2 regions of the Streptomyces sp. NPDC044003 genome follow, and region 2 is predicted to be linked to the other one. Evidence: predicted binding sites of a transcription regulator. Region 2 holds the regulator's gene; the other holds the start of a gene.
The links. The regulator HspR, encoded in region 2, represses chaperone genes until heat shock. The targets are predictions, from matches to a motif close to TTGAGNNNNNNNNNCTCAA.
Positions count from the first base shown of each region.

Region 1: a site for HspR is predicted at 5,216-5,234, ahead of lon (endopeptidase La). Genes of this name have one in related genera too.

Region 1 is NZ_JBWKFA010000001.1:434,302-441,051, forward strand. Features, by position in the region: gene AC07AW_RS01945 (lysozyme) at 114-953, shown strand; gene AC07AW_RS01950 (lytic polysaccharide monooxygenase auxiliary activity family 9 protein) at 1,149-2,039, shown strand; gene AC07AW_RS01955 (DUF4240 domain-containing protein) at 2,089-2,682, opposite strand; gene lon (endopeptidase La) at 2,782-5,193, opposite strand; gene AC07AW_RS01965 (GNAT family N-acetyltransferase) at 5,325-5,963, shown strand; gene AC07AW_RS01970 (hypothetical protein) at 6,034-6,567, shown strand; gene AC07AW_RS01975 (RNA polymerase sigma factor) at 6,601-6,750, shown strand, end outside.
Region 2 is NZ_JBWKFA010000006.1:293,108-299,857, reverse strand. Features, by position in the region: gene AC07AW_RS24805 (hypothetical protein) at 1-352, shown strand, start outside; gene clpB (ATP-dependent chaperone ClpB) at 342-2,936, opposite strand; gene AC07AW_RS24795 (pyridoxamine 5'-phosphate oxidase family protein) at 3,059-3,463, shown strand; gene AC07AW_RS24790 ((2Fe-2S)-binding protein) at 3,568-3,888, opposite strand; gene AC07AW_RS24785 (helix-turn-helix transcriptional regulator) at 4,229-5,212, shown strand; gene AC07AW_RS24780 (heat shock protein transcriptional repressor HspR) at 5,282-5,725, opposite strand; gene dnaJ (molecular chaperone DnaJ) at 5,730-6,750, opposite strand, start outside.

The DNA of each region.
Region 1 (6,750 bases), on a different contig from region 2:
CGGGTCTACGTGCGTAGCGTCTTTCCCGGCAGCCCTGAATGACATGTCCATTCCAGGACTTGTAGCGATGCCTGCCGCCACCGCTCCCCCACCGAGCCTTTCGGAGGCACGCAATGCGTGTGCACAGATCCGGAACGACCCTCGCCGGCGCCGCCCTCGCGACCCTGGCCCTCCTCCTCCCCCTCGGCCTCTCCGGCACCGCCACGGCCGCCCAGGACCCCGGCGCCCGGCAGGCGGTCCCCGCGCGCGGCTCCGCCTACATGGGCATGGGTGTGATCGCGCACGACGGCCAGGGCGCCAAGCCCGGCGGCGTCTCGACCCTGGCCACGCAGACGGAAGGCGTGGACGTCTCCAGCCACAACGGCAACGTGGCCTGGTCCACGCTGTGGAACAGCGGGGTCAAGTGGGCCTACGTCAAGGCGACGGAAGGCACGTACTACAAGAACACGTACTTCACCCAGCAGTACAACGGCTCCTACAACGTCGGCATGATCCGCGGCACGTACCACTTCGCCACCCCGGACACCACGAGCGGAGCCACCCAGGCCGACTACTTCGTCAACAACGGCGGCGGCTGGTCGGGCGACGGCAGGACGCTGCCGGGCGTGCTGGACATCGAGTGGAACCCGTACGGCGCGACCTGCTACGGCAAGACGGCGTCCGGCATGGTCGCCTGGATCCAGGACTTCGTGAACCGGTACAAGTACCGCACGGGCCGCGACCCGGTGATCTACACGGCCACGAGCTGGTGGAAGCAGTGCACCGGAAACTCCGCGGCCTTCTCCTCCACCAACCCGCTGTGGATCGCGCGGTACGCCTCCGAGGTCGGCGAACTCCCGGCCGGCTGGCCGTACTACACGATCTGGCAGTACACCTCCTCCGGCCCGACGGTCGGCGACCACAACCACTTCAACGGGGACTACTCGCGCGTGCAGGCCCTCGCGAACGGCTGACCCGCGCTCTCTCTCACGGCGGCCTCCCGGGTGTGCGGCACCCCGGGGGGCCGCTTCGGGCTTTTTCCACCCACCCCCTTGCCCATTGGTATGGACCAATGCGACGCTCTACGGCGGTCGCCCGGGATTCAACTGCCGTGCGCCCGAAGCGCGTTGCTCGCCCCGTACTCCCCACGCACGAGAGAGAGCCCCCGCATGCCGTCCTCCCGCCGCACCGCCACCGGCGTCGCAGCCCTGTCCGCCGCCGCTGCCCTGGTCAGCCTCACCCCCGTCACCGCGAGCGCCCACGGAGCCGTCTTCAACCCCGTGAGCCGGGTGGCGGCCTGCTACGCCGAGGGTCCCGAGACGCCCAAGTCGCAGGTGTGCAAGGACCTCGTCGCCGACTCCGGCACCCAGCCGCTCTACGACTGGAACGAGGTCAACATCGCCAACGCCGCCGGGCAGCACCAGGCGCTCATCCCGGACGGCAAGCTCTGCTCGGCCAACCGCGAGAAGTACCGCGCCCTGGACTGGGCGCGCACCGACTGGCCCGCGACGGCCGTCGCCGCCGGCTCCTTCGACTTCAAGTTCCGCGTGACGGCCCCGCACTCGGGCACGATGACCGTCTACATCACCAAGGCGGGCTTCGACCCGACCCAGCCGCTGAAGTGGTCGGACCTGGACCCGACACCCGTCGCGGTCTACAACACCGCCCGCAGCGCGACCGACGGCTACTACAACTTCACGGGCACCTTCCCGGCCCGCACCGGCCGCCACATCGTCTACAAGATCTGGCAGCGCAACGACAGCCCCGAGGCCTTCTACAGCTGCTCGGACGTCACCTTCGGCGGTACGGCGACGGCGGCGACGACCACGCAGACGCAGCCCCAGGCCCCGACCGAGGCGAAGATCGCGGCGGGCACCGAGCTGTCCACCGTGAGCCACGCGGGCCACGGCGGCGACGAGCAGCCCCCGGCCCTCTCCGCCGAGACGGCCGAGGCCCCCTCCTCGCCGCTCCCGATGGCCCTCACGGGCGCGGGCGCCCTCGCCGTCTTCGCGGCGGGCAGCCTGCTGCTGGGCCGCCGCCGCAACTCCTCCGCCTCCTAGGCGTCAGCGCCCGGCCGTCACAGCTCCTCCGCCTCCCGGGCCTCAGCGCCTAGGAGCCGGAGACACCGGGCGGGAAGAGGGCGGTGAGCCGGGGCAGCGCCAACCCCTCCGGCCGAGGCCCCCGGGGCTCCTCGTCCTCTTCCCACTCCCCCGCCGCCTCCGCGGCGTCCTCCGCCTCCTCGACGGCGTCGAGGAACTCCTCGCCGTCGTCGCCCTCCTGGCCCGTCAGCTCGTCCCACACGTCCTGGGCGACGTAGTCGAGCTCCTCCCACTCGGGCCACTCGTCGTCGTCCCACTCGTCGTGGTGCCGGCCCACCAGGGCGCGTACCCCGGGCACGTCGGCCAGCGCGTCCGGGTCGGCGAGGACCGACTCGTACACCTTGCGTCCCTGGCCCACCAGCCAGAGCGTGAAGTAGTGGAAGCCGTCGTCCGTGCAGTCGCCGCCCTCGACGCGGTGGGCCGCCGTCCACACCGCGCGCGTGTCGGCGCGCTCGGTCGCCCTCTCCAGACGCACCTGGAACTCCACGCTCTCGGCCGCCGGACGCCGTATCAGCTCCGTCCGCAGCCATTCCAGTCGCTCGTCCCGGTCACCGGGGCGGCGGCTCAACTCGTCGATGAGAGCCCAGAAGGCGTCGTCGTTCATGCGTACGAGCATGCCAGCCCCGACCGACATCCGGGTAACGAGATCCGTACGCGCCGGAGCGGGGCGCCGACACGGCACCCCGCTCCGGATGGTGGGGAGTTACGCGGCCACGTCCACCGGCACCACCGCCGGGGCGAGGGCGATCTCCAGGACCTGCCGGACGTCCGTCACCGGGTGGACCTCCAGCTTCTCCAGGATCTCGGCCGGGACGTCGTCCAGGTCGGCCTCGTTCCGCTTGGGGATCACGACCGTCGTGATGCCCGCCCGGTGCGCGGCGAGGAGCTTCTGCTTCACGCCGCCGATCGGCAGCACCCGGCCGGTGAGGGAGACCTCGCCGGTCATGGCCACGTCCGTACGGACCAGCCGGCCGCTCAGCAGGGAGGCGAGGGCGGTCGTCATGGTGACGCCCGCGCTCGGCCCGTCCTTGGGCACCGCGCCCGCCGGGAAGTGGATGTGCACGCCGCGGTCCTTGAGGCCGGTGACGGGCAGTTCCAGCTCCGCGCCGTGCGAGCGGAGGAAGGAGAGCGCGATCTGCGCCGACTCCTTCATCACGTCGCCCAGCTGACCGGTGAGGGTCAGACCGGCGGCGCCCGTCTCCGGGTCGGCGAGGGAGGCCTCCACGAAGAGGACGTCACCGCCCGCGCCGGTCACGGCGAGTCCGGTGGCGACACCGGGCACGGCCGTCCGCCGCTCCGCCGGGTCCTGGGCCGACTCCGGCACGTGGTGCGGCCGTCCGATGAGCTCCCGCAGGTCCTCGGGGCCGACGGTGAACGGCAGCTCGCGGTCGCCCAGTTCGTGCTGGGCCGCGACCTTCCGGAGCAGCCGGGCGATCGACCGCTCCAGGTTGCGGACGCCTGCCTCGCGGGTGTACTCGCCGGCCAGCCTGCGCAGCGCCGACTCCTCCAGGACGACCTCGCCCGACTCCAGACCGGCCCGCTCCAGCTGGCGCGGGAGCAGGTGGTCACGGGCGATGACGACCTTCTCGTCCTCCGTGTAGCCGTCGAGACGCACCAGCTCCATGCGGTCGAGGAGCGCCTCCGGGATGGCTTCGAGGACGTTGGCCGTGGCCAGGAAGACGACGTCGGAGAGGTCGAGTTCGACCTCCAGGTAGTGGTCGCGGAAGGTGTGGTTCTGCGCGGGGTCGAGGACTTCGAGGAGGGCCGCCGCGGGGTCGCCGCGGAAGTCGGAGCCGACCTTGTCGATCTCGTCGAGCAGGACCACCGGGTTCATGGACCCGGCCTCCTTGATGGCGCGGACGATCCGGCCGGGCAGGGCGCCGACGTAGGTCCTCCGGTGGCCGCGGATCTCCGCCTCGTCCCGTACGCCGCCGAGGGCGACCCGGACGAACTCGCGGCCCATGGCGTGGGCGACGGACTCGCCGAGGGAGGTCTTGCCGACGCCGGGCGGGCCGACGAGGGCGAGGACGGCGCCGCCGCGGCGCCCGCCGACCACACCGAGGCCGCGGTCGGAGCGCCGCTTGCGCACCGCGAGGTACTCGGTGATCCGTTCCTTCACGTCGTCGAGGCCGGCGTGCTCGGCGTCCAGGACGGCGCGGGCGCCCCGGATGTCGTACCGGTCCTCGGTCCGCTCGTTCCAGGGCAGTTCGAGGATGGTGTCGAGCCAGGTGCGGATCCAGGAGCCCTCCGGGGACTGGTCGCTGGACCGCTCCAGCTTCTCGACCTCCTTGAGGGCGGCCTCCCGCACCTTCTCGGGCAGGTCGGCGGCCTCCACGCGGGCGCGGTAGTCGTCGGACTCGTCGCCCTCGGCCTCGCCGTTGAGGTCGCGGAGCTCCTTGCGGACGGCTTCGAGCTGGCGGCGGAGCAGGAACTCGCGCTGCTGCTTGTCGACGCCCTCCTGGACGTCCTTGGCGATGGTCTCGGCGACGTCCTGCTCGGCGAGGTGCTCGCGGAGCTGGGCGGTGGCGAGCTTGAGGCGGGCGACCGGGTCGGCGGTCTCCAGGAGTTCGACCTTCTGCTCGACGCTGAGGAAGGGCGAGTATCCGGAGTTGTCGGCGAGGGCGCCGACGCCGTCGATCTGCTGGACGCGGTCGACGACCTGCCAGGCGCCGCGCTTCTTGAGCCAGCTGGTGGCCAGCGCCTTGTACTCCTTGACCAGTTCGGTCACGGAGCCGGGCAGCGGTTCGGGCAGGGTCTCCTCGACGGTGCTGCCCTCGACCCACAGGGCGGCGCCGGGGCCGGTGGTGCCGGCGCCGATGCGGACGCGGCCGAGGCCGCGGATGAGCGCGCCGGGGTCGCCGTCGGACAGGCGCCCGACCTGCTCGACGATGCCCAGGACGCCGGTGCCGGCGTAGGTTCCGTCGACCCGCGGCACAAGCAGGACGCGGGGCTTGCCCGTTCCGGTGCGGGCGGCGGCCTGGGCGGCCTCGACGGCGGCCCGTACGTCGTTGTCGGACAGGTCCAGCGGCACCACCATTCCGGGCAGCACGACCTCGTCGTCGAGCGGCAGCACAGGCAGAGTGAGCGGCACGGACGCCATGGACTCAGAAGCCATGATCTCCCCTTCGGCAGTCAAGTTGAGCTATACGCACTCAATGCTTGTGAGCCCAGGGATGTTCCCGGACGTTCGTTCGCTCTGAGCGATCACCCTCGCACGCGCCCGCGTGGAGCCGATGTAATGCCTGCATGGACATAGGAGCTATTACCGATGCCTGGGTGGCGGGCTGGACCGTCTCCCGGGGCACCCCGGCCGCCGTCGTCGAGCCCTGGGGCTACCGGATCGAGGTCGGCCTGCCCCGGCACGTCGTACGGCACGTGCTGCCCGCCCCCGACGCGACCTCCGTCGGCGCGCTCTGCGCCCGGCTGACCGCGCCGTACAGCTGGCTCAAGGTGATGGCGGGCCCCGAGGAGGTGACGCCCTGGATCACCGAGGGATGGACGGTCCCCGACGACCCGGGCTTCATGATGGTCAAGCCGCTGGACCCCGGCGCCCGCCCCGCGCCGCCCGAGGGATACGCCAGGACCACCGAGGTCGAGGACGGTGTCATCCGGGTCCGGATCCTCGCCCCGGACGGCACCCTCGCCGCCCGCGGCCAGATCGCCCCCACCGGCTCCACCGCCGTCGCCGACCAGATCGAGACGGACCCCGCGCACCGGCGCCGGGGCCTCGGCTCCAACGTCATGCGCACCCTGGAGGCCGCCGCCGCCCAGGCGGGCGCCCAGACCGGGGTGCTCGCCGCGACCACGGACGGCCTCGCGCTGTACGACTCCCTGGACTGGCGCTACCGGGGGCCGCTCACCGGGATCGTCCGAACAGAACCCTGATGTTCCCAGCCGGGGCGGAATCCGGGCCGTCCGGCTGCGCGCGGGCCCCCGGACGGGGCATGCTCGATCCATGGCGCGAGGAGTACGGGGAAGGTGGACGTGGTGCGGGGCCCTGCTGCTCGCGGGGGCCCTGGCCGGCGGCGTGAGCGGCTGCGGCCCCGGGGTGCCGACCGCGCCCGGCGGGCCGTCGTCGAGCACGAGTGCTCCGGCCCCGCCGAGCCCCACCACGGCCCCTGGCACCCCGACGAAGAACCCCCAGCCGAGCGAGGTCCTCATCGAGGTGGTCGTCAACGGCGGCCTCGCCGGCGTCCGCAACCAGCTCGTCGTCCACTACGACGGCAGCTGGACCAGCCGCTCCGGCACCAAGCCGCCCCGGACCGGCAAGCAGACCCCCGCCGAGGTGGCCGAACTGCGGGCGGCCCTGGAGGACCCCGCGTTCGCCCTGGTCCCGGAGCGCCCGACGGGCAGCCCGATCCCGGACGGCTTCCAGTACTACGTGACGTACCACCACCGCCTGGTCGTCGCGGGCGACGGCGAGCGCGCGCCCGCCCTCCAGCGCGTCTTCGCCGCCCTCCCCGAGGGCGGGCCGCCGACGAGCCCGTGAACCGAGTGAGCGCCTCCCGGCGATAGAGAGGGCGTGAGACTGTTGCGCCCCGCAGGGGGAGGCCCCTCCGGGGGCGACGAGGACGACGACGCGGCACTGCTGCGCGCGGTCGCCCGGGGGGACACCGAGGCGCTGGCCGTGCTCTACGACCGGCACGCCGGCTGGCTGTACGCCCGGCTGGCC
Region 2 (6,750 bases):
CACGCTGCTGGCCTGGGGTGCCTACTCCATCAGTGAGGGCAGCAGGCAGCAGCCGATGGACTGCGCCGACGCGATGGAGTTCGCCCGCGGCCGGCTTCCGGCGGACGCCGAGGACGCCCGGTGCACCGGGATGCACTGGCAGGACTCGTACATCACCGCGGACTTCCGCATGCCGCGCGCCGGGGTGGCCGACTGGCTGAAAGCCACCTATCCCGGTGGCGAGCCGCCGGTCTCCTGCGACGCGGACCTGTGCCTGGACATGGATTACGACCAGGCGCTCTACGTCCACGTGAAGGTGGTGTACGAGGACGGCGGCACCGCCCTCGTACACCTCAGCTCGTTCAACGTGTAGCCGCGCCCACGATCAGCCCGTCCTCGAAGCGGTCCACCCGGACCGTGTCGCCGTCCACGACCTCGCCCGCGAGGATCTCCTTCGCGAGCCGGTCGCCGATCGCCGTCTGGATCAGGCGGCGCAGCGGCCTGGCGCCGTACGCCGGGTCGTTGCCCTCCTCGGCGAGCCACTCCAGCGCCGCCGGGGTGACGTCCAGGGTGAGGCGCCGCTCGGCGAGCCGCTTCGCGAGCCGGTCGATCTGGAGCTGCGCGATCCGGCCCAGCTCGGTCCGGTCGAGGGCCGAGAAGACGACCAGGTCGTCGAGCCGGTTGAGGAACTCGGGCTTGAAGCTCGCCCGCACGACCTCCAGGACCTGCTGCTTCTTCACGTCCTCGCTGGTCAGCGGCTCCACCAGGAACTGGCTGCCCAGGTTGGAGGTCAGGATCAGGATGGTGTTGCGGAAGTCCACCGTCCGGCCCTGTCCGTCGGTCAGGCGTCCGTCGTCCAGGACCTGGAGCAGGACGTCGAAGACCTCCGGGTGCGCCTTCTCCACCTCGTCGAGCAGGACCACGCTGTACGGGCGGCGGCGGACCGCCTCCGTGAGCTGGCCGCCCTCCTCGTAGCCGACGTAGCCGGGAGGGGCGCCGACGAGCCGGGCGACGGAGTGCTTCTCGCCGTACTCCGACATGTCGATGCGGATCATGGCCCGCTCGTCGTCGAAGAGGAAGTCCGCGAGCGCCTTCGCCAGCTCGGTCTTGCCGACGCCGGTCGGGCCGAGGAAGAGGAAGGAGCCGGTGGGCCGGTCGGGGTCGGCGATCCCGGCGCGCGTGCGGCGCACGGCGTCCGAGACGGCCTGGACGGCCTCGGACTGGCCGATCAGCCGCCGGCCGAGCTCGTCCTCCATCCGCAGCAGCTTCTGCGTCTCGCCCTCCAGGAGGCGTCCTGCGGGGATGCCGGTCCAGGAGCCGACCACGTCCGCGATGTCGTCGGGGCCGACCTCCTCCTTGACCATGGTGTCCTTCGAGGCCTCCTGCTGGGCCTCCGCCTCGGTGGCCTCCTCCAGCTCCCGCTCCAGGCCCGGGATCTCCCCGTACAGCAGCTTGGAGGCGGTGTCGAAGTCGCCGTCGCGCTGGGCGCGCTCGGCGCGGCCGCGGGTCTCGTCGAGGCGCTCCTTCAGCTCGCCGACCCGGTTGAGGGACTGCTTCTCCTTCTCCCAGCGGGCGGTCAGGCCGCGCAGCTCCTCCTCGCGGTCGGCGAGGTCGCGCCGCAGCTTGTCCAGGCGCTGCTTGCTCGCCGCGTCCGTCTCGTTCTTCAGGGCCAGCTCCTCCATGCGGAGCCGGTCCACGGAGCGCTGGAGCTCGTCGATCTCGACGGGCGAGGAGTCGATCTCCATGCGGAGCCGGGAGGCGGCCTCGTCGACGAGGTCGATGGCCTTGTCGGGGAGGAAGCGGGAGGTGATGTACCGGTCGGAGAGGGTCGCGGCGGCCACCAGCGCGGAGTCGTTGATCTGCACCTTGTGGTGGGCCTCGTACCGGCCCTTGAGGCCGCGGAGGATCGCGATGGTGTCCTCGACGGTCGGCTCGGCGACCAGGACCTGCTGGAAGCGGCGCTCCAGGGCGGGGTCCTTCTCGATCCGCTCGCGGTACTCGTCGAGGGTGGTCGCGCCGACCATCCGCAGCTCGCCGCGGGCCAGCATCGGCTTCAGCATGTTGCCGGCGTCCATGGCGGAGTCGCCGCCGGCGCCCGCGCCGACGACCGTGTGCAGCTCGTCGATGAAGGTGATGATCTGGCCGTCGCTCTCCTTGATCTCGGAGAGGACGGTCTTCAGGCGCTCCTCGAACTCGCCGCGGTACTTCGCGCCGGCGACCATCGCGCCGAGGTCGAGCGAGACCAGCCGCTTGTTCTTCAGGGACTCGGGGACGTCGCCCTTCACGATCCGCTGGGCGAGGCCCTCGACGACGGCGGTCTTGCCGACGCCGGGCTCGCCGATGAGGACCGGGTTGTTCTTGGTGCGGCGGGACAGCACCTGGACCACGCGCCGGATCTCGTGGTCGCGGCCGATGACCGGGTCCAGCCTGCCCTCGCGCGCGGCGGCGGTGAAGTCCGTGCCGAACTTCTCCAGCGCCTTGTACTGCCCCTCCGGGTCGGGTGTGGTCACCCGGCGTCCTCCCCTGCTCTTCTCGAACGCGTCGAGCAGCTTCTTCGCGCTCGCGCCCTGCGCGTCGAGGATCTCACCGGCCTGGCCGCCCTTGGCGGCGATCGCGATCAGGAGGTGCTCGGTCGACAGGAAGTCGTCGCCGAGCTCCTTGGCGCGCTTGTCGGCGTCGGCGATGACCGCGAGGAACTCGCGGTTGGGCTGCGGGGGCGCGACCGTGGACCCGGTGACGCTCGGCAGGGCGGCGAGCAGCCGCTCCGCGCCGCCGCGGACGACGGCCTGGTCGGCGCCGACGGCGGCCAGCAGGTCGGTGATGTTCTCGTTGTCCTGACCGGCCAGGAGGGCCAGCAACAGATGGGCGGGGGTCAGGTCGGCATGCCCATCGGACACGGCGCGGCTGCTCGCCGCGTTGATCGCGTCCCGGCTCCTGTTGGTCAGTTCGGCGTCCACGTGCGGTGCTCCTTCTGGGTTCTCGTGGGTCCTCTCCTTCTATGACCTCTCCAGAGTACACAAAGTTGAGTCGAAGCGGCTCAAGGTATCGGAGGGAGCTCGGCCCCGGGTAGTTTCCGGGCATGGCCACAGACCCCAGGAACCCTGCCGACTCGTACCTGAGCTTCTGGCGCGAGTACCACATGTGCACCCTGACCACCCCGCGCCCGGACGGCACGCCGCACGTCGTGGCGGTCGGCGTCACGTACGACCCCGAGGGCGGGTACGCGCGCGTGATCACCAACAAGAACAGCCGGAAGGTCGCCAACGTCCTGGCCGCGGGCGCGGACGGCGCGCGGGTCGCGGTCTGCCAGGTCGACAAGGGGCGCTGGGCCACCCTGGAGGGCGTCGCCCGCATCCGTACGGAGGAGGAGGTCGTCGCGGACGCCGTCGCCCGCTACGCCGAGCGGTACGGCCGCACGCCGGCCCCGAACCCGGACCGGGTCGTCATCGAGATCGCCCTCACCCGGGCGATGGGCCGCGCCTGACCACCGACACGCAGACGCACAGCGGCGCCATCGCGTTTCAGGTCCGCGATGGCGCCGCTGTGTGGGGGAAGTGCCGGAGCGATCTACAACGACGGGGGAATCGCTCAGGCACTGCGGGGGGTGGCGGTGATGGCCTCTGGTTCGATCAGCTGGTGGTCCCGCTGATCGAGATTGACGAAGATCATGCCGTACCGGATGGCACAGCGGATGGGCTGCGGCGCGCCGCGGGGACGACGCAGACAGCGGTACGCACGGACGTCCTCGTCCTGTTCGCGGGCGACGACGATCGGCTCTCCGAAGAGCGTGACCTTCAGCGAGTCACCACGGTGGGGGATGGCCGTGGCGAGATCGACGAAGTGCCAGCCGGAGCGATAGGCCGAGGCCATCTCCCGACGGAACCTGGGGTCGTCCTGCGGGAGGCTCACGCGTCCGCGCCCGTGGGAGCGAACTCCCAGGAGGGCTCGTAGGGACTCGCGAGAACGACATCCGCGGGAGTGCTCTCCCACGAGGGTTCGCCCGGTTCCGCCACGATGTGCGTCGGGGGCGTCTCCCATGAGGGTTCGCCGTTCGCGGCGACTGCGCCGAGAGCAGCCGCCGCAACGGCTATGGCGCTAAGTGCACGAACCATCCTGGTCATGGCCGATCTCCACCTCTTTTGATCACTGCCTCCCCCCCGCGAGTAAGACGATGGCTCACGCACGTCCCTTTTCACCAGCCAACCCGGGCATCATGTTCCTGTAATTCATGACCCTGAGGGGGGTGCAAATGAGGCAAAAATGCGACGAGTCCGGTCATAAGCACAGTCACGGTGAACTATGCGACGTAGGTAAGGAGCTCTACGCGAGCGCACTTCGCACCGGCCGAATAGCCCGCTCCGACGCCGAAGCCGCCCCCTGTCTGAAGGAACTGGCCCTCCTCCACCCGGACCCGGACGACAGCCAGTGGCTGCACCCCGTGCCGCCGTCGATCGCTCTCAACCAGCTCGTCCACCCCATCGAGCAGGAGATACAGACCCGCCGGCAGCACGCCATCGCCCTGGCCGACGCTTTCGAGCCCTTCATGGCCATCCACACGCAGGACCCCTCCGGCACCCAGGCGATCACGGTCCTCGAAGGCCTCAGCGTCATCAACGCCGCGCTGGACCGCGCCATCAACGAGTGCACCGAGGAACTCCTCACGATCCAGCCGGGCAGCGGGCGGCGCCCCGAGACGCTCGAAGCCGCCCTGCGCCGCATGGAGTCACTGCTCGACCGCGGTGTCCGGATGCGCACGCTCTACCAGCACACGGCCCGGCACCACCCCGCCACCCTCGCCTACGTCGAGCGGGTCGCCTCCTACGGGCTCGAACTGCGCACCCTCGAAGAGATCATCGACCGGCTGATCATCGTCGACCGCAAGGTCGCCTTCGTGCCCGCACGCAGCGACCGCCAGGTCGCCCTCGAACTGCGCCACGAGGGCCTCGTCCAGTACCTCGTCGGCGTCTTCGACCAGTTCTGGCTCCACGGCGTGCCCTGGGAGGAGGAGACCCCCTACAGCCCCTCCGTGGACGGCATCGGCGGCGTCCAGCGCTCCATCGCCAAGCTCCTCGTCGAGGGACACGTCGACGAGGCCATCGCCCGCCGGCTCGGGATGAACGTGCGGACCTGCCGGGCGCACATCGCCAAGCTCGCCGCCGCCCTCGGCAGCGGGAGCCGGGCGCAGCTCGGCTATCTGATCGCCCAGTCCGGGATCCTCGAACGGGACAGCTGAACGGCCCGGGACACGGCGGAGGCCCCCTCCACCATCGGTGAAGGGGGCCTCCGTGCTGGGTACGGGGAGCTACTCGCCGCGCTTCGGCCGCCACACCACGAGAGCGCTCGCCTGCTGCACGTCGGTGTACGGCACCAGGTCCCGGCGGTACGAGGCGTGCACCTGGGCCTCGCGCTGGCGCAGCGTCGCCGCCGCGCCCTCGACCGCCGCCGACAGCTCGGACACACGTGCCTGGAGCGCCGCGACCTGGTTCTCCAGTTCGATGATCCGCTTGATTCCGGCCAGGTTGATGCCCTCGTCCTGCGACAGCTGCTGGACGGTGCGCAGCAGCTCGATGTCACGGGCCGAGTAGCGGCGGCCTCGCCCGGCCGTGCGGTCCGGGGAGACCAGGCCGAGACGGTCGTACTGCCGGAGGGTCTGCGGGTGCAGACCGGAGAGCTGGGCCGCCACCGAGATGACGTACACCGGCGACTCGTCGGTCAGTTCGTACGGATTGCGTCGGCGCCCTTCCACCGGGTCACGCTCCCTTCGCGGCCTGGAACAGCTCGGCCCGCGGGTCCTCCGAGGCGGTCGCCTCGCGGAAGGTCTCCAGGGCCTCGCGTGCCTTGTCGTCCAGCTCCTTCGGCACCGCCACCTCGACCGTCACGAGGAGGTCGCCGCGCGTGCCGTCCTTGCGGACCGCGCCCTTGCCCCTGGCGCGCATGGTCCGGCCGTTCGGGGTGCCCGCGGGCAGCTTGAGCGTGACCGCGGGGCCGCCGAGGGTCGGCACCTTGATCTCGCCGCCGAGCGCCGCCTCCGAGAAGGAGATCGGCACCGTGACGGTGAGGTTGTCGTCCTTGCGGCCGAAGACGGGGTGGTCGTCGACGTGCACGACGACATACAGGTCGCCGTTCTGCCCGCCGCGCTCGCCCGGCGCCCCCTTGCCGCGGAGACGGATCTTCTGGTTGTCGCTGACGCCCGCGGGGATGCGGACCTGCATGGTGCGGGAGGACTTGGCCCGGCCGCTGCCCTTGCAGACCTCGCAGGGGTTCTCGGCGATGAGGCCGCGGCCCTTGCAGTCCACGCACGGGTCGGTCAGCGAGAAGGAGCCGCTGCCGCCGCGCGAGACCTGCCCGGTGCCGACGCAGGTCGGGCACACCCGGGGCGTGCCGTTCTTGTCGCCGGTGCCCGAGCACGCCGTGCACGGCTGCTGGCTGGACATCCGCAGCGGTACGGTCGCGCCCTCGATGGCCTCGGTGAAGCTGAGCGTCACCTCGGACTCGATGTCCTGGCCGCGCCGCGGCTGGGTGCGCGTGGCGCCCCCGCCGCGGTTGAACAGGCCGCCGAAGACGTCCCCGATGCCGCCGCCGCCGAAGCCGCCGCCCGCCCCGCCCTGGGCGCCTCCGAAGAGGTCGCCCAGGTCGAAGTTGAACGAGCCACCGCCTCCGGGGCCGCCGGCCCTGAAACCGCCGTTCCCGAAGAGGGCGCGGGCGTCGTCGTACTCCTTGCGCTTCTTGGGGTCGCCGATGACGTCGTTCGCCTCGGAGATCTCCTTGAAG